4 regions of the Brenneria rubrifaciens genome follow, and region 4 is predicted to be linked to each of the others. Evidence: predicted binding sites of a transcription regulator. Region 4 holds the regulator's gene; each other region holds the start of a gene.
The links. Region 4 encodes CRP, which controls carbon source genes, mostly activating them, when cyclic AMP is high. Its sites were predicted from a motif close to ATGTGANNNNNNTCACAT; they were not measured.
Positions count from the first base shown of each region.

Region 1 (3,161 bases), 1.6 Mb from region 4:
GAGAAGCGATGCCTTTACCTTCATATGCTCCCGCCACCCAATAACCAATTTCCCCGGTTTTATTCTGGATGTCATTGAATGAAGAGATACCGACGATGGCATCATCCCAGCGAATGGCATACACCGCCGACGTTCCTGCGATGAATGCATCCCGGTTCGCCTTAATTGTATACAGTGAGTGCTCCATGCGGATCTCGTAATCAGGCCAGGGCATGGAACGCTCGAGTCGGTGTTTCTCTTGCTGAACCAGGTTAAAAATGGCGGCGGCATCGTTCTCATCCTGAATGCTTAAACACAAATGAGGCGGATGGTATAGCTCAGACAGTGTTTCCATCGTGGTTCCTTTGATCACGGTTTTTATCTCCTACTTGTATGAAGTTTACGTTTGCAACGTACCGTCGATAATCGTCACGCTATGCCCGCCGACCCAGGGTTCATCGTTCAGATAGGTCATGAAAAGCCGTCCGTCACACTGGCGCCTGATGCCTTGCCGGACGCTGTAACCCAATTTATCGGCGATATTATCCGGGTATTGCTGATGTCGCAGCAGCACGGCCATGCAAGCATTGGCGCTGCCGGTGACCGGATCTTCCTTTAGCACGCCCAGCTCAATATAAAACGTGCGGACTTCATAATCCGCTGGCGCGGCACTATCGTGCGGGCCGTAGATGGCGATGCCATCCGTGTTGCAAGCTTGCTGCAACATCGCCAGCGATAGCGCATCGGGCGTGATATCCAGACAGGTAGCGGCGTTGTCCAGACGAATAACCAGCCAGCTTATTCCCATGTGGACGCTCGCGGGCGGATAATGTTTATCTATGTTGCCGCTGCCGAGCGTTCGTTCCAACAGGGGATACAATTCGGTATCAAACGGGACGATGGTGGCCTGCGGTACACGAAAAGCCAGCATGCCGTCATCAGCGATATGGATAGGCACCAGACCGACGCCGCATTGCTGGACAATCTGGCCAGGCGTTTTAGTCTGCAATCCGGATTCCAGCAGGGCGTGTGCCGAGCCGAGTGTGGGATGACCGGCAAACGGCAGCTCGAACGCCGGGGTGAAGATCCTCACGCGATAATCCGCCTCAGGATCGGCAGGCGGAAATAAAAAAGTGGTTTCCGAAAGGTTGGTCCAGCGGGCGATATGTTGCATTTGCTTCTCACTCAGCCCGTCGGCCTCCATGATGACCGCCAGCGGATTACCTTTGAAAGGGTGCCGGGTGAAAACATCCACTTGTTTAAAACGGCGTGGTAATGGCATGCATTGTTCATCCTGTATTGGCTGTTGCTTAAAAGAGCGCTCGAAACTCGCCGCGACCTTGCCGCGTGCTTGTGGCATAATGTGCGCTATATCACATTCTGACTTGAGTAAGTGCTGTGTTAAGTACCAACAATATCACCATGCAGTTTGGCAGTAAGCCGTTGTTTGAGAACATTTCCGTTAAATTTGGCGGCGGTAACCGTTATGGTTTGATTGGCGCGAATGGCTGCGGCAAATCAACGTTTATGAAGATCCTCGGCGGCGATTTGGCGCCGAGTTCCGGTAACGTGTTCCTCGATCCCAATGAACGTCTGGGGAAATTACGTCAGGATCAGTTCGCATTTGAAAAATTCAGCGTGCTGGATACCGTCATCATGGGCCACGCGGAGCTGTGGGCGGTAAAAGAGGAACGCGATCGTATCTATTCATCGGTTGATATGAGCGAAGCGGACGGCTATAAAGTGGCCGAACTGGAAGTGCAGTATGGTGAGATGGATGGTTACAGCGCTGAAGCCCGCGCCGGTGAACTGTTGCTGGGCGTGGGGATACCTGTGGAGCAACACTACGGTCCGATGAGTGAAGTGGCCCCCGGCTGGAAACTGCGGGTGTTGCTGGCGCAGGCGCTGTTTGCCGACCCGGACATCCTGTTACTGGATGAACCCACCAACAACCTGGATATTGACACCATCCGCTGGCTGGAGCAGGTGCTGAACGAGCGTAATAGCACCATGATCATCATTTCCCACGACCGTCACTTCCTGAATATGGTCTGTACGCATATGGCGGATCTGGACTACGGCGAACTGCGTATTTACCCCGGCAATTATGATGAATACATGACGGCGGCTACTCAGGCGCGTGAACGCCTGCTGGCGGATAACGCCAAGAAGAAAGCCCAGATTTCCGAATTGCAATCGTTCGTCAGCCGTTTTAGCGCCAACGCGTCCAAATCCAAGCAGGCGACATCGCGCGCCCGTCAAATAGATAAAATTCAGTTGGAAGAGGTGAAGGCGTCCAGCAGGCAGAACCCATTTATTCGCTTTGAACAGGATAAAAAACTGTTCCGTAACGCGCTGGAAGTGCATGAGCTGACAAAAGGCTTTGATAATGGCCCGTTGTTCAGCAAATTAAACCTGATGGTTGAAGTGGGTGAAAAAGTCGCTGTTTTGGGCACCAATGGCATCGGTAAATCGACGCTTATGAAAACCCTGGTCGGCGATATGCAGCCTGACAGCGGCAGCGTGAAATGGTCAGAAAACGTCAAAATCGGCTATTATGCTCAGGATCATGAATATGAATTCGATGACGCCCTGACGGTGTTTGACTGGATGAGCCAGTGGAAACAGGAAAAAGACGACGAACAGGCTGTTCGCAGTATTCTGGGCCGTTTATTGTTCAGCCAGGATGACATCAAGAAGAAAGTGAAAGTCCTGTCCGGTGGCGAAAAAGGCCGTATGCTGTTTGGCAAACTGATGATGCAGCGACCGAATATTCTGGTGATGGATGAACCCACTAACCACCTGGATATGGAATCGATTGAATCGCTGAACATGGCGTTGGAAATGTACGAAGGGACGCTGCTGTTTGTCTCTCACGACCGTGAGTTCGTCAGTTCTCTGGCCACGCGTATCCTGGAAATCACGCCGAATAAAGTGATCGATTTCACTGGCAATTACGAAGATTATCTGCGCAGTCAGGGCATTCAGTAATAGATCCCTGGGAACGTACGGCTTCGTCATTTGAGGCAGCGTGGTTGATACCGCCGCTGCCTTTTTATTTGCCCGTCAGCCACCCTTGGCATTGCGCACCGCCATTTCTTATTCTGTATTCAGTCACCCATTTTACCTTGAATGGTTTGTTTGCGCGTAATTTCGGATTAATAAATAACATTCATTGCTTC
Region 1 is NZ_CP034035.1:2,571,799-2,574,959, reverse strand. It holds gene EH207_RS11720 (GNAT family N-acetyltransferase) at 1-334, opposite strand, end outside; gene EH207_RS11715 (PhzF family phenazine biosynthesis protein) at 380-1,261, opposite strand; gene EH207_RS11710 (ABC-F family ATPase) at 1,402-2,970, shown strand.
Region 1: the regulator CRP is predicted to act here: its motif matches at 1,341-1,358, upstream of EH207_RS11710 (ABC-F family ATPase).

Region 2 (3,161 bases), 1.1 Mb from region 4:
GTTTGGCGCTGTTCCTGACTGTAACGACGAGTTGGCATCACAAAAACTCCGAAGGGGGATTCGGGACGATATGCTACCTTGTTTACAGGCAGACATCCAGAATGAATACTCTTTATAATTCAGTTGGTTATTCTGTTTTTGATGATTTATCGGAAATTGAGGGCGCACTGTCACCGAGCGGGGGAAAGTTTAAATGCGGGCGGCGGGGCAAGGCGTTTTGATAAATCGCTCCGCCCCGTTTTTAATTTATCAGATTGAAAAGACTAGAAATTATAACCTACGACCAGATAGTAGCCCCAGCCTGTGGATTTCACTTCAAATGGTCCCTGACCGAAGTTAAGTTCGGCGCCATCCGCCCATTGTCCGCCATTATGGAAGTAGCGGGCGACGACGGAATAATGCCAGCGGTCATAACCCAGTGCCAGAATATGGCTGGAGGCAATGGCGTTACCGGTACGAGAACGTCCGTCCTGATTGCGCAGGTCAGAACCGAAGTCAAAGTTAGTGAAACCGATATAAGTGAGGTTACCGCCCCACAGCGTCCCTAAAGGATAGAAGTATTTAATTTTAGCGCGGTAGCCGTCCCATTCGTTCTCATTGCCCGCCCCATAGTTCTTCCATTGGTATTTGGCATAGATATTGGCGGAAAGCGATAAGTCCGTGCCGGTATCGATATCCGTGCCCAGTCCCATGTACCAAGTGCTTTGCCGTGAATCACTGCTTCGCCCGTGATCGTAAATGATATTGTTGGCGACATACCACTCTTTGAACGGGCCGACGCCGAGGTCGGCGCCTGTCAGCTTATCAATGGAAAAGCGCGGTTCAATTTCCACGAACAGCGGTGAGCCATCGTCCCAGGCGCCGCGATCGTTTGAATTTCCCACGCCGAAAAATTTCGGCACGTCGGCATAGCCATAAAAATCGAACCAGTCTTTGCGGGCAAATGCCTCATATTCCAGGTATACATCATTGTTCAACTGCGGCCCGAAGCGCGTGTGGTAACTGCCCACTACATTGACACTCTGGTGCCACCAGTCGGAAAGATAGGCTGTTTTATTACTGTCAGCGAGCGTTGGCACACTATAAGACAACGTGATTAAAGCAGCTGCGGTGAGTGTTTTTTTCATGTCAATTACCGTGTAGTTAGCGAAACCTTGTGGTGTCTTATGTTTTGAAATAAGTTTTTGTAATATCTGAAAAACAGGAGATGATTCTCGCGGGTTATTTTAAATAAAAATTGATTCGATACATGGAGGCTGGTTCATATATTCATAATATTGCAATCATATTGTGATCTGCATCACAAATTAAAGGTGGTGAATTTTCGAACAATATTATTTGTCCACGAGTGAGATCTGGATGGTTTTCGCTCTTTAAGAGGATGGCGGATATCGCATAGCAGGTAAAGAAACAATAAAACCTTTTTGTATCCAGTTGGTTAGGTATGATGTTAGAAACATGATAGGCTATCGACTACGGCATTTTTGTTAAACGCAGATCCAATTCACCGCACCTTATTCAGCCCGGCAAACGACATGATGCGAGGTTATCGCCGATGCTTTTGGAAAATGGCTGGTTATCTGGAATAAAACACATTGCGTCACCGCACTGCGATAACCGCCCGGAAAATGAAGCGCCTTCCTTGCTGGTGATCCACAGCATCAGCCTGCCACCGGGTGAATTTGGTGGACCCTATATCGATCAGTTATTTACCGCTACGCTTGATCCCACCGCTCATCCCTATTTTGCCGCTATCGCACATTTGCATGTTGCCGCTCATTGCCTGATTCGTCGGGACGGGGAAGTAATTCAGTATGTTTCTTTTGACCAGCGTGCCTGGCACGCGGGCGTTTCCTGTTTTGAAGGTCGTGAGCGGTGTAACGATTTTTCAATCGGCATCGAATTGGAAGGAACGGATACGCTACCTTTTACTGCAGAGCAATATCTTCAGCTGACAGCGATAACGCGGCTATTGCTCGACGCTTACCCGATTACACCATCAAGAATCACCGGACACAGCCATATCGCGCCAGGACGTAAAACCGATCCGGGCCCTGCCTTTGATTGGGACCAATATCATCGCCTGATTCTGGAAGGCCAGCGAGAAAACGAAGGGAGTATAAAACGATGACGTTATTTACATTGTTGCTGGTCCTGGCGTGGGAGCGTTTATTCAAACATGGCGAACATTGGCAGATCGATCACCGTCTTGAAGTGGTGTTTCGCCGTTTGCCTTCTCCTTCTTTATTTCAGACCCTGTTCCTGACCTTGTGCTGTATGGGGGGGGTGGCCGTCTTGCTCTGGCTGGCGAGCGGCGTGCTGTTTGGTCTTGTTCTACTGTTACTGTGGGTTGTCATCAGCCTGATGTGTATTGGCGCTGGCGAGATCCGTCGGCATTATCGTCGTTATCTCCAGTCGGCGCTACGTGGTGAAAACGGTGCGAGTCAGGAATTGGCGGAAGAGTTGGCGTTGATTCACGGCTTGCCGGTGGGGACGGGGGAAGGTGAACGCCTGAAAGAATTACAGAATGCGTTGATATGGATTAACTTCCGTTTCTATCTGGCGCCGCTGTTCTGGTTTGCGGCGGCGGGCCCTTATGGTCCGGCGGCGCTGGCAGGTTATGCTTTTTTACGCGCCCGGCAAACTTGGCTGGCGCGCCATCATACGCCGCTGGCGCGTGCGCAGTCCGGGGTCGATTCATTACTGCACTGGCTTGACTGGATTCCGGTGCGTCTGGCTGGCGTGGCTTACGCACTGCTGGGACACGGTGAGAAAGCGCTACCGGCCTGGTTTGCTTCATTGTGCGACACCCGTAATGCTCAATACTGGGTGTTAACTCAACTGGCGCAGTTTTCTCTGGCGCGTGAACCGCATATTGATCCGGTTGAGGCGCCGAAGGCTGCCGTGATGTTGGCGAAAAAAGTCACCTTAGCGCTGGTGGTGGTGGTGGCGTTGCTGACGATTTATGGGGCGCTGGTCTAAGTCGCATCGGCGGTCGGATAACAAGCCTGCTAAATGAAAAATGGCCGATATCCTCGGCCATTTGTCTGTCCGTCGGATGAAACCTTAACGACGCTGTTTTTTCTGTTTAAAGAAGTAACCGATACCCAGGATAATTAGCCAGACCGGAATCAACAGGACTGAAATCTGGATGCTTGGCG
Region 2 is NZ_CP034035.1:3,101,859-3,105,019, reverse strand. It holds gene nadC (carboxylating nicotinate-nucleotide diphosphorylase) at 1-38, opposite strand, end outside; gene EH207_RS14055 (nucleoside-specific channel-forming protein Tsx) at 264-1,127, opposite strand; gene ampD (1,6-anhydro-N-acetylmuramyl-L-alanine amidase AmpD) at 1,556-2,131, shown strand; gene ampE (beta-lactamase regulator AmpE) at 2,128-2,982, shown strand; gene EH207_RS14040 (amino acid permease) at 3,067-3,161, opposite strand, start outside.
Region 2: the regulator CRP is predicted to act here: its motif matches at 1,289-1,306, upstream of EH207_RS14055 (nucleoside-specific channel-forming protein Tsx).

Region 3 (3,161 bases), 730 kb from region 4:
TAATTATTAAAACCGGGAGGAAAAAACGGGAAGCCATCTTCATCACAACATGCCCCGGCCATTGAACCGGAGCGGTCAAGTGTCAAAGGCCCGCGATCCGGTTAACCGTGACGCGCCAGCGTCTACATGAACGGTATTCGTCTATAAACCGGCCTTTCAATCGCTCAAACCAAATACTTCTCCTGTAAAAACTGACGAGCCCGTTTGTCCAACCCATATTCGGCTTCAAGCCAGCTATCGACAGAGCCATAACGTTCATCAATTGCTTGCAACGCCGTCACGATAAATTCTTCCTGCACCGACAGCACATAAGAGAACTGCCGTAATGCTTTTTCATTGAGCGTTTTGGCCAGTTGCGTCACCAGTTGCTGACGGAAAGGAGCCAGCGTGGTATCGGTCAGCAGATAGTCTTCCACCACCGTTTGCTCATCCGCCCCCAGCGCGAACATCACCAGCGCGGCCCCCATCCCGGTGCGGTCTTTACCCACGGCGCAATGCTGTACCAGCGCGCCTTGATCCGGCTGCAACAGCAGCGCCGCCAGTTGGCGGTAAGCCGAATTATCAAATGGCAAACGGCGATAGAGCTCCAGCATAAACGCCCGCGAATCAAACGCCGCCAGTACATCTGATCCTAACGAATCCAGATTCGCCGTCACTTCATGACGCAACGGGTTGGCCGGAAACGCATGGTAGTTCGCACCAGACCAAAGCACATCGGGCTTAACCGCAATCTCGTCCTCATCCCGATAATCAACGACGTGAGAAACCGGAACGCCGGCAAGATATTCACAGTCGGCCTGACTCAGCAAATCCAGCGAGCCGGCGCGAAACAGTTTGCCGTGACGGATGAGCCGCCCGTCTGCGGCGCGGTTCCCGCCCAGATCGCGGAAGTTAATCCCGCCGTCAAGCGGGAGTAAAGAAGGATGGAGCAACGTTGGTTCGGTCATAGATCTCCCTGCGGTGTTGTCATAAAGGGCAAGCAAGGCAACCGTATGGTGTCAGACAGCGCATCATATCGGTAACCGATTATCAGGAAGCGGGCCGCCATCAATAACGGCCAGCCCGAAATGTACGGAAGTTGAAATTACCCGGCAGCCAGCAACCGGCGGGTGGCATCCAGCAAAACCTGGATAACGGTCGTTTCAGCCAGTTTTACCGCCGCCGCATCCGGGGTTTCCTGTTGGGTACGATTAACTATCACACCGGCGATCATCCCGGCTTTCAACCTCTGACTGGCGCACATGGTCAGCAGCGTGGCGGACTCCATTTCATAATTCAGCACGCCCATGCTTTGCCATTCTTCCATTGAGCCACGGAAACGGCGGACGACGCGGCCAGAAAACGTATCGTATCGCTCCTGACCGGGATAAAACGTATCGGATGATGCGGTCACGCCAATGTGCAGCGCAACGCCAGCCGCTTTGCCCGCATCGACCAGCGCGGTGGTACAGTCAAAGTCGGCGACCGCCGGGAATTCCATCGGCGCGAAATGCAGGCTGGCGCCGTCGAGACGCACCGCTGCCGTGGTCACCAGCACATCGCCCACCTCGATCCCTTCCTGAATGGCGCCGGTAGTCCCGACACGCAGGAAAGTACTAATCCCGAGCTGAGCCAGTTCTTCTACCGCAATCGACGTTGACGGGCCGCCAATACCGGTAGAGCAGACAATCACCACCTTTCCATCCAGTTCCGCCCGCCAGGACATGAATTCACGGTGCGATGCCAGAAACGCCGGGTTATCCATCAGACGGGCTATTTTTTCGACACGCTCAGGATCGCCGGGAATGATCGCCAGCGTAGCCCCCTGCAAATCGCTTTTTGTCAAACCGAGATGGAAAACATCAGATTTAGGCATAACCGCCTCCAGACAAGCTCGTCGAGTAGTCGAAAAATGCTAGCGTATTGCCACATGGTTTTTAGTGACAGGCATCACTCACCAAGAAGAAACAAAAAAAACAGCATACACAAATAATGTGACATTAATCGCAAATTCAGCCACAAAAAAGTCGCTTACGGTGATACACCCTTTTATTGTAGATTTTTTAATCATCGGTACGCTTTGTCGCAATTGTGAATTTTCATAGCAGGCCCACTATAAGGAGATCGCCATGAAGACTGATAAGCCAACCGCCCTCAGACATCTGCCACGGGGACTCTCTCCAGCCGTAGCACCGCAGGCCGCCTCCACCCTGATGACGGATACCACAGATATCATCGCCGGTGAAACCACCATTCCCTCTCAGGGCGAACCGCTGCCGGCCTACCTTGCCAAACCCGCCAATCAAATGCCTCCTTTCCCTGTCGTGCTGGTGGTTCAGGAAATTTTCGGCGTCCATCAATATATTCAGGATATTTGCCGTCGTCTGGCCAAACAAGGCTATATGGCTATCGCGCCCGAACTCTATTTCCGTCAGGGCGATCCCAATCAGTGTGATGAAATTCAACAGATTCTGACCAAGCTGGTTTGCAACGTGCCCGATGCGCAAGTTCTGTCCGACCTCGACCATGCTGCAAACTGGGCCATCAAACAGGGAGGCGACGCCAGCAAGCTTGCCGTTACCGGTTTCTGCTGGGGCGGGCGTATCGCTTGGCTCTATGCCGCCCATAATCCGCAGTTGAAGGCGGCGGTCGCCTGGTATGGCAAACTCAGCGGCGCTAAGACGCTGAATAGTCCCAAACACCCTATTGATATCGCTACGGGACTCAGCGCACCCGTGCTGGGGTTGTACGGTGCCAAAGACGAGGGAATTCCGCTGGAACAGGTGGATAGAATGCGTCAGGCGCTACGCGCCGCTAATGCGGAGGCAGAGATGATTGTCTATCCGGATGCAGGGCACGCTTTTCATGCTGACTACCGCCCCAACTATCATGCCGAATCCGCACAGGACGGCTGGCAACGTATGTTGGCGTGGTTTAAAAAATACGCAGTAGGTTGAAGTTTACGTGTGACGAAATGGGGCAAAAAGATATACGCGCGGCGCAAGGAAACGGTGGAGAGAAGCTTCGCGGATGCGAAACAACATCATGGTCATCGTTATGCGCGGTTCCGTGGTCTGATAAAGTGCAGATGCAATGCCTGCTTGCGGCCACAGCGCAGAATATGAAGAAGATGGCGCTGCTGGCGCTGTGTTATCTGCTGTTACTGGCTGACTACAACGCGG
Region 3 is NZ_CP034035.1:3,427,814-3,430,974, forward strand. It holds gene EH207_RS15230 (tyrosine-protein phosphatase) at 165-947, opposite strand; gene udp (uridine phosphorylase) at 1,085-1,855, opposite strand; gene EH207_RS15240 (dienelactone hydrolase family protein) at 2,109-2,936, shown strand; partial or broken gene EH207_RS15245 (transposase) at 2,943-3,161, shown strand, end outside.
Region 3: the regulator CRP is predicted to act here: its motif matches at 1,972-1,989, upstream of udp (uridine phosphorylase).

Region 4 (3,161 bases):
TATGCATATTTACTGACTATATTTTCATACGGAACGATGAAATATCAGAGCGGGGCAGCAAATGACTACAGAGAACAAAACAGTAACAAGGGAAACTCACGATAAAGTAATTCTGCCGGTTTATGCACCAGCGCAGTTTGTGCCGGTAAAAGGTAAGGGAAGCCGGGTGTGGGATCAGCAAGGGCGAGAATATATTGATTTCTCAGGCGGTATTGCCGTTACCGCGCTGGGGCATTGCCATCCCGCTCTGGTCGCCGCGTTGAAACAGCAAGGAGAACAACTCTGGCACACCAGCAATGTTTTTACTAATGAGCCGGCGTTGCGTCTGGCCAGCAAGCTGATTAACGCGACCTTTGCCGATCGGGTGTTCTTTGTCAACTCCGGGGCGGAGGCCAACGAAGCGGCGTTTAAACTGGCGCGCCACTACGCGATTGAACGCCACAGCCCGTACAAGACTAAAATCATCGCGTTTTATAATGCGTTCCATGGAAGAACGTTGTTCACCGTCTCGGTTGGCGGCCAGGCAAAATATGCTGACGGTTTTGGCCCGAAGCCTGCGGATATCGTTCATGTGCCTTTTAACGATCTGGACGCGGTTAGAGCGGTAATGGATGATCACACCTGTGCGGTGGTTCTGGAACCCGTGCAGGGAGAGGGCGGAATTATGCCGGCGACGCCAGCGTTTCTGCAGGGCGTGCGTGAGTTATGCGATCGGCATAACGCGCTGCTGGTGTTTGACGAGGTCCAAAGTGGAATGGGCAGAACGGGAAAACTGTTTACTTATATGCATTACGGTATTACGCCAGATATTCTGACCACGGCGAAAGCGTTGGGGGGCGGTTTCCCGATCAGTGCGATGCTGACAACCGAGGAAATTGCCTCGGTGATGACGGTTGGCGTACACGGTACGACCTATGGCGGTAACCCGCTGGCTTGCGCAGTGGCGGAAGCCGCGCTGGACACCATTAATACGCCGGAAGTGTTGTCTGGTGTGGCGGATCGTCACGAACGGTTTGTCAATGAACTGGAAAAAATTAACCAGCGGCATGGCATTTTCGAACAGATTCGCGGCATGGGCCTATTGCTGGGCGCCGAGCTGACCCCGGAGTGGCATGGCCGGGCGCGTAACTTCCTGGCCGCCGCCGCTGAGCAAGGCGTTATGGTGCTGATAGCCGGTCCGAATGTGATTCGTTTTGTGCCCTCCCTGGTGATTGAAACGGAAGATATCGAGCAGGGAATGGCTAAATTCGCTAAAGCCGTCGAGCAGGTGGTTAACGCCGCAGATTAATGCGCTATTGCCATGAAACAGTTAAAAAAGCGTGAGGTTGGCTTCACGCTTTTTTTGTAGGGTAAGGTAAGACTTAACGAGTGCCGTAAACGACGATCGTTTTGCCATGTGCGGAGATCAGGTTCTGGTCTTCTAGCATTTTAAGAATGCGGCCCACGGTTTCACGTGAACAGCCAACAATTTGTCCGATTTCCTGGCGGGTAATTTTTATTTGCATGCCATCCGGGTGGGTCATGGCATCAGGTTGTTTCGCCAGATTTAGCAGCGTTTGAGCAATACGGCCTGTGACATCAAGAAAAGCCAGGTTGCCGACTTTTTCCGAGGTTACCTGTAGACGGCTTGCCATTTGCGCGGACAGACGCATGAGAATATCTGGATTGACCTGTATTAGTTGCCGGAATTTCTTGTAAGAAATTTCAGCGACTTCACAAGCCGTTTTTGCCCGTACCCAGGCGCTGCGCTCCTGTCCTTCCTCAAACAGGCCAAGCTCGCCGATAAAATCTCCCTGATTGAGATAAGAGAGAATCATTTCTTTGCCTTCTTCATCTTTGATTAGCACTGCGACAGAGCCTTTCACGATGTAGTAAAGCGTTTCTGCTTTTTCACCCTGGTGAATAAGCGTGCTCTTCGATGGATACTTATGGATATGGCAATGAGAAAGGAACCATTCGAGAGTGGGGTCTGTTTGCGGTTTGCCGAGAACCATTCGCTATTATCCTCTGTTGTAATTCACTGCGCAAATCACAGGGCTCAGAGTTCCCTGTACGGCGTGTTAACTGCGACTGCTAAAAAATCAAATTTCGTGTGGGCAGAATGACGTCAGGGAATATACTGGAATTTACTATCTGGCGACGCCATCACCTTCCTTGTATCTGTGTTTGCCCGGAACAGGCAGATGCTACTTTTGTTTTTAACACAGCTTGAGGGAAGTGTCTTGTATTGTCTCGCTTCAGCATGAGAAAGCGCCGGGTATGGCGTTTTTTGTATAGTAACAATATAAATTTTCAAAAATTTTTTAGGGAGACGCTATGCATGCACGGGTGAAATGGATTGAAGGCTTAACGTTTCTTGGCGAGTCCGCCTCAGGACATCAGGTTATGATGGACGGCAATGCGGGTGACAAGGCGCCAAGCCCTATGGAAATGCTGCTGATATCGGTTGGCGGTTGCAGCGCGATCGATGTTGTGTCGATTTTGCAAAAAGGACGTCACGATGTCGCCGATTGTGAAGTGAAATTGACTTCGGAACGGAGAGTGCAAGCGCCTCGTCTGTTTACTCATATCAATTTGCATTTCATCGTGACGGGGAAAGGGCTGACCGATCAGGCGGTAGAGCGCGCGGTGGTATTGTCTGCTGAAAAGTATTGCTCTGTGGCGCTGATGTTGGGGGAAGTTGTTCAGGTTACGCACAGTCATGAAGTCCGGGATTCAGCCTAACCGCGCCTTCCTGACATCGTCGCCATCACAGCGACACGACGCGCCTGATAGGGCGTGATGCTGTGATGCTATTCGATCTTTTTCCCTTCCAGCAGGCGTTGTACCAGCGGCGTCATAATCAGCTCCATCGCCAAACCCATTTTTCCACCGGGAACAACCAGCGTGTTGATATGAGAAATAAACGAGCCTTGCAACATGGCGAGCAGATAAGGGTAATCAATATTGTCCAGCCCCTGAAAATGTATCACCACGAAGCTCTCATCCAGTGAAGGAATGGATTTCGCTGCGAACGGGTTGGACGTATCCACGGTGGGGACGCGCTGGAAATTTAAGTGGGTGCGTGAAAATTGTGGCGTGATGTAAGTGATGTAGTCCTCCATCGAGCGAACGACTGAATCCATCACGGCTTCGCGTGAATGCCCGCGTTCATTGACATC
Region 4 is NZ_CP034035.1:125,387-128,547, forward strand. It holds gene argD (bifunctional acetylornithine/succinyldiaminopimelate transaminase) at 62-1,288, shown strand; gene crp (cAMP-activated global transcriptional regulator CRP) at 1,362-1,994, opposite strand; gene EH207_RS00525 (OsmC family protein) at 2,317-2,724, shown strand; gene EH207_RS00530 (phosphoribulokinase) at 2,793-3,161, opposite strand, start outside.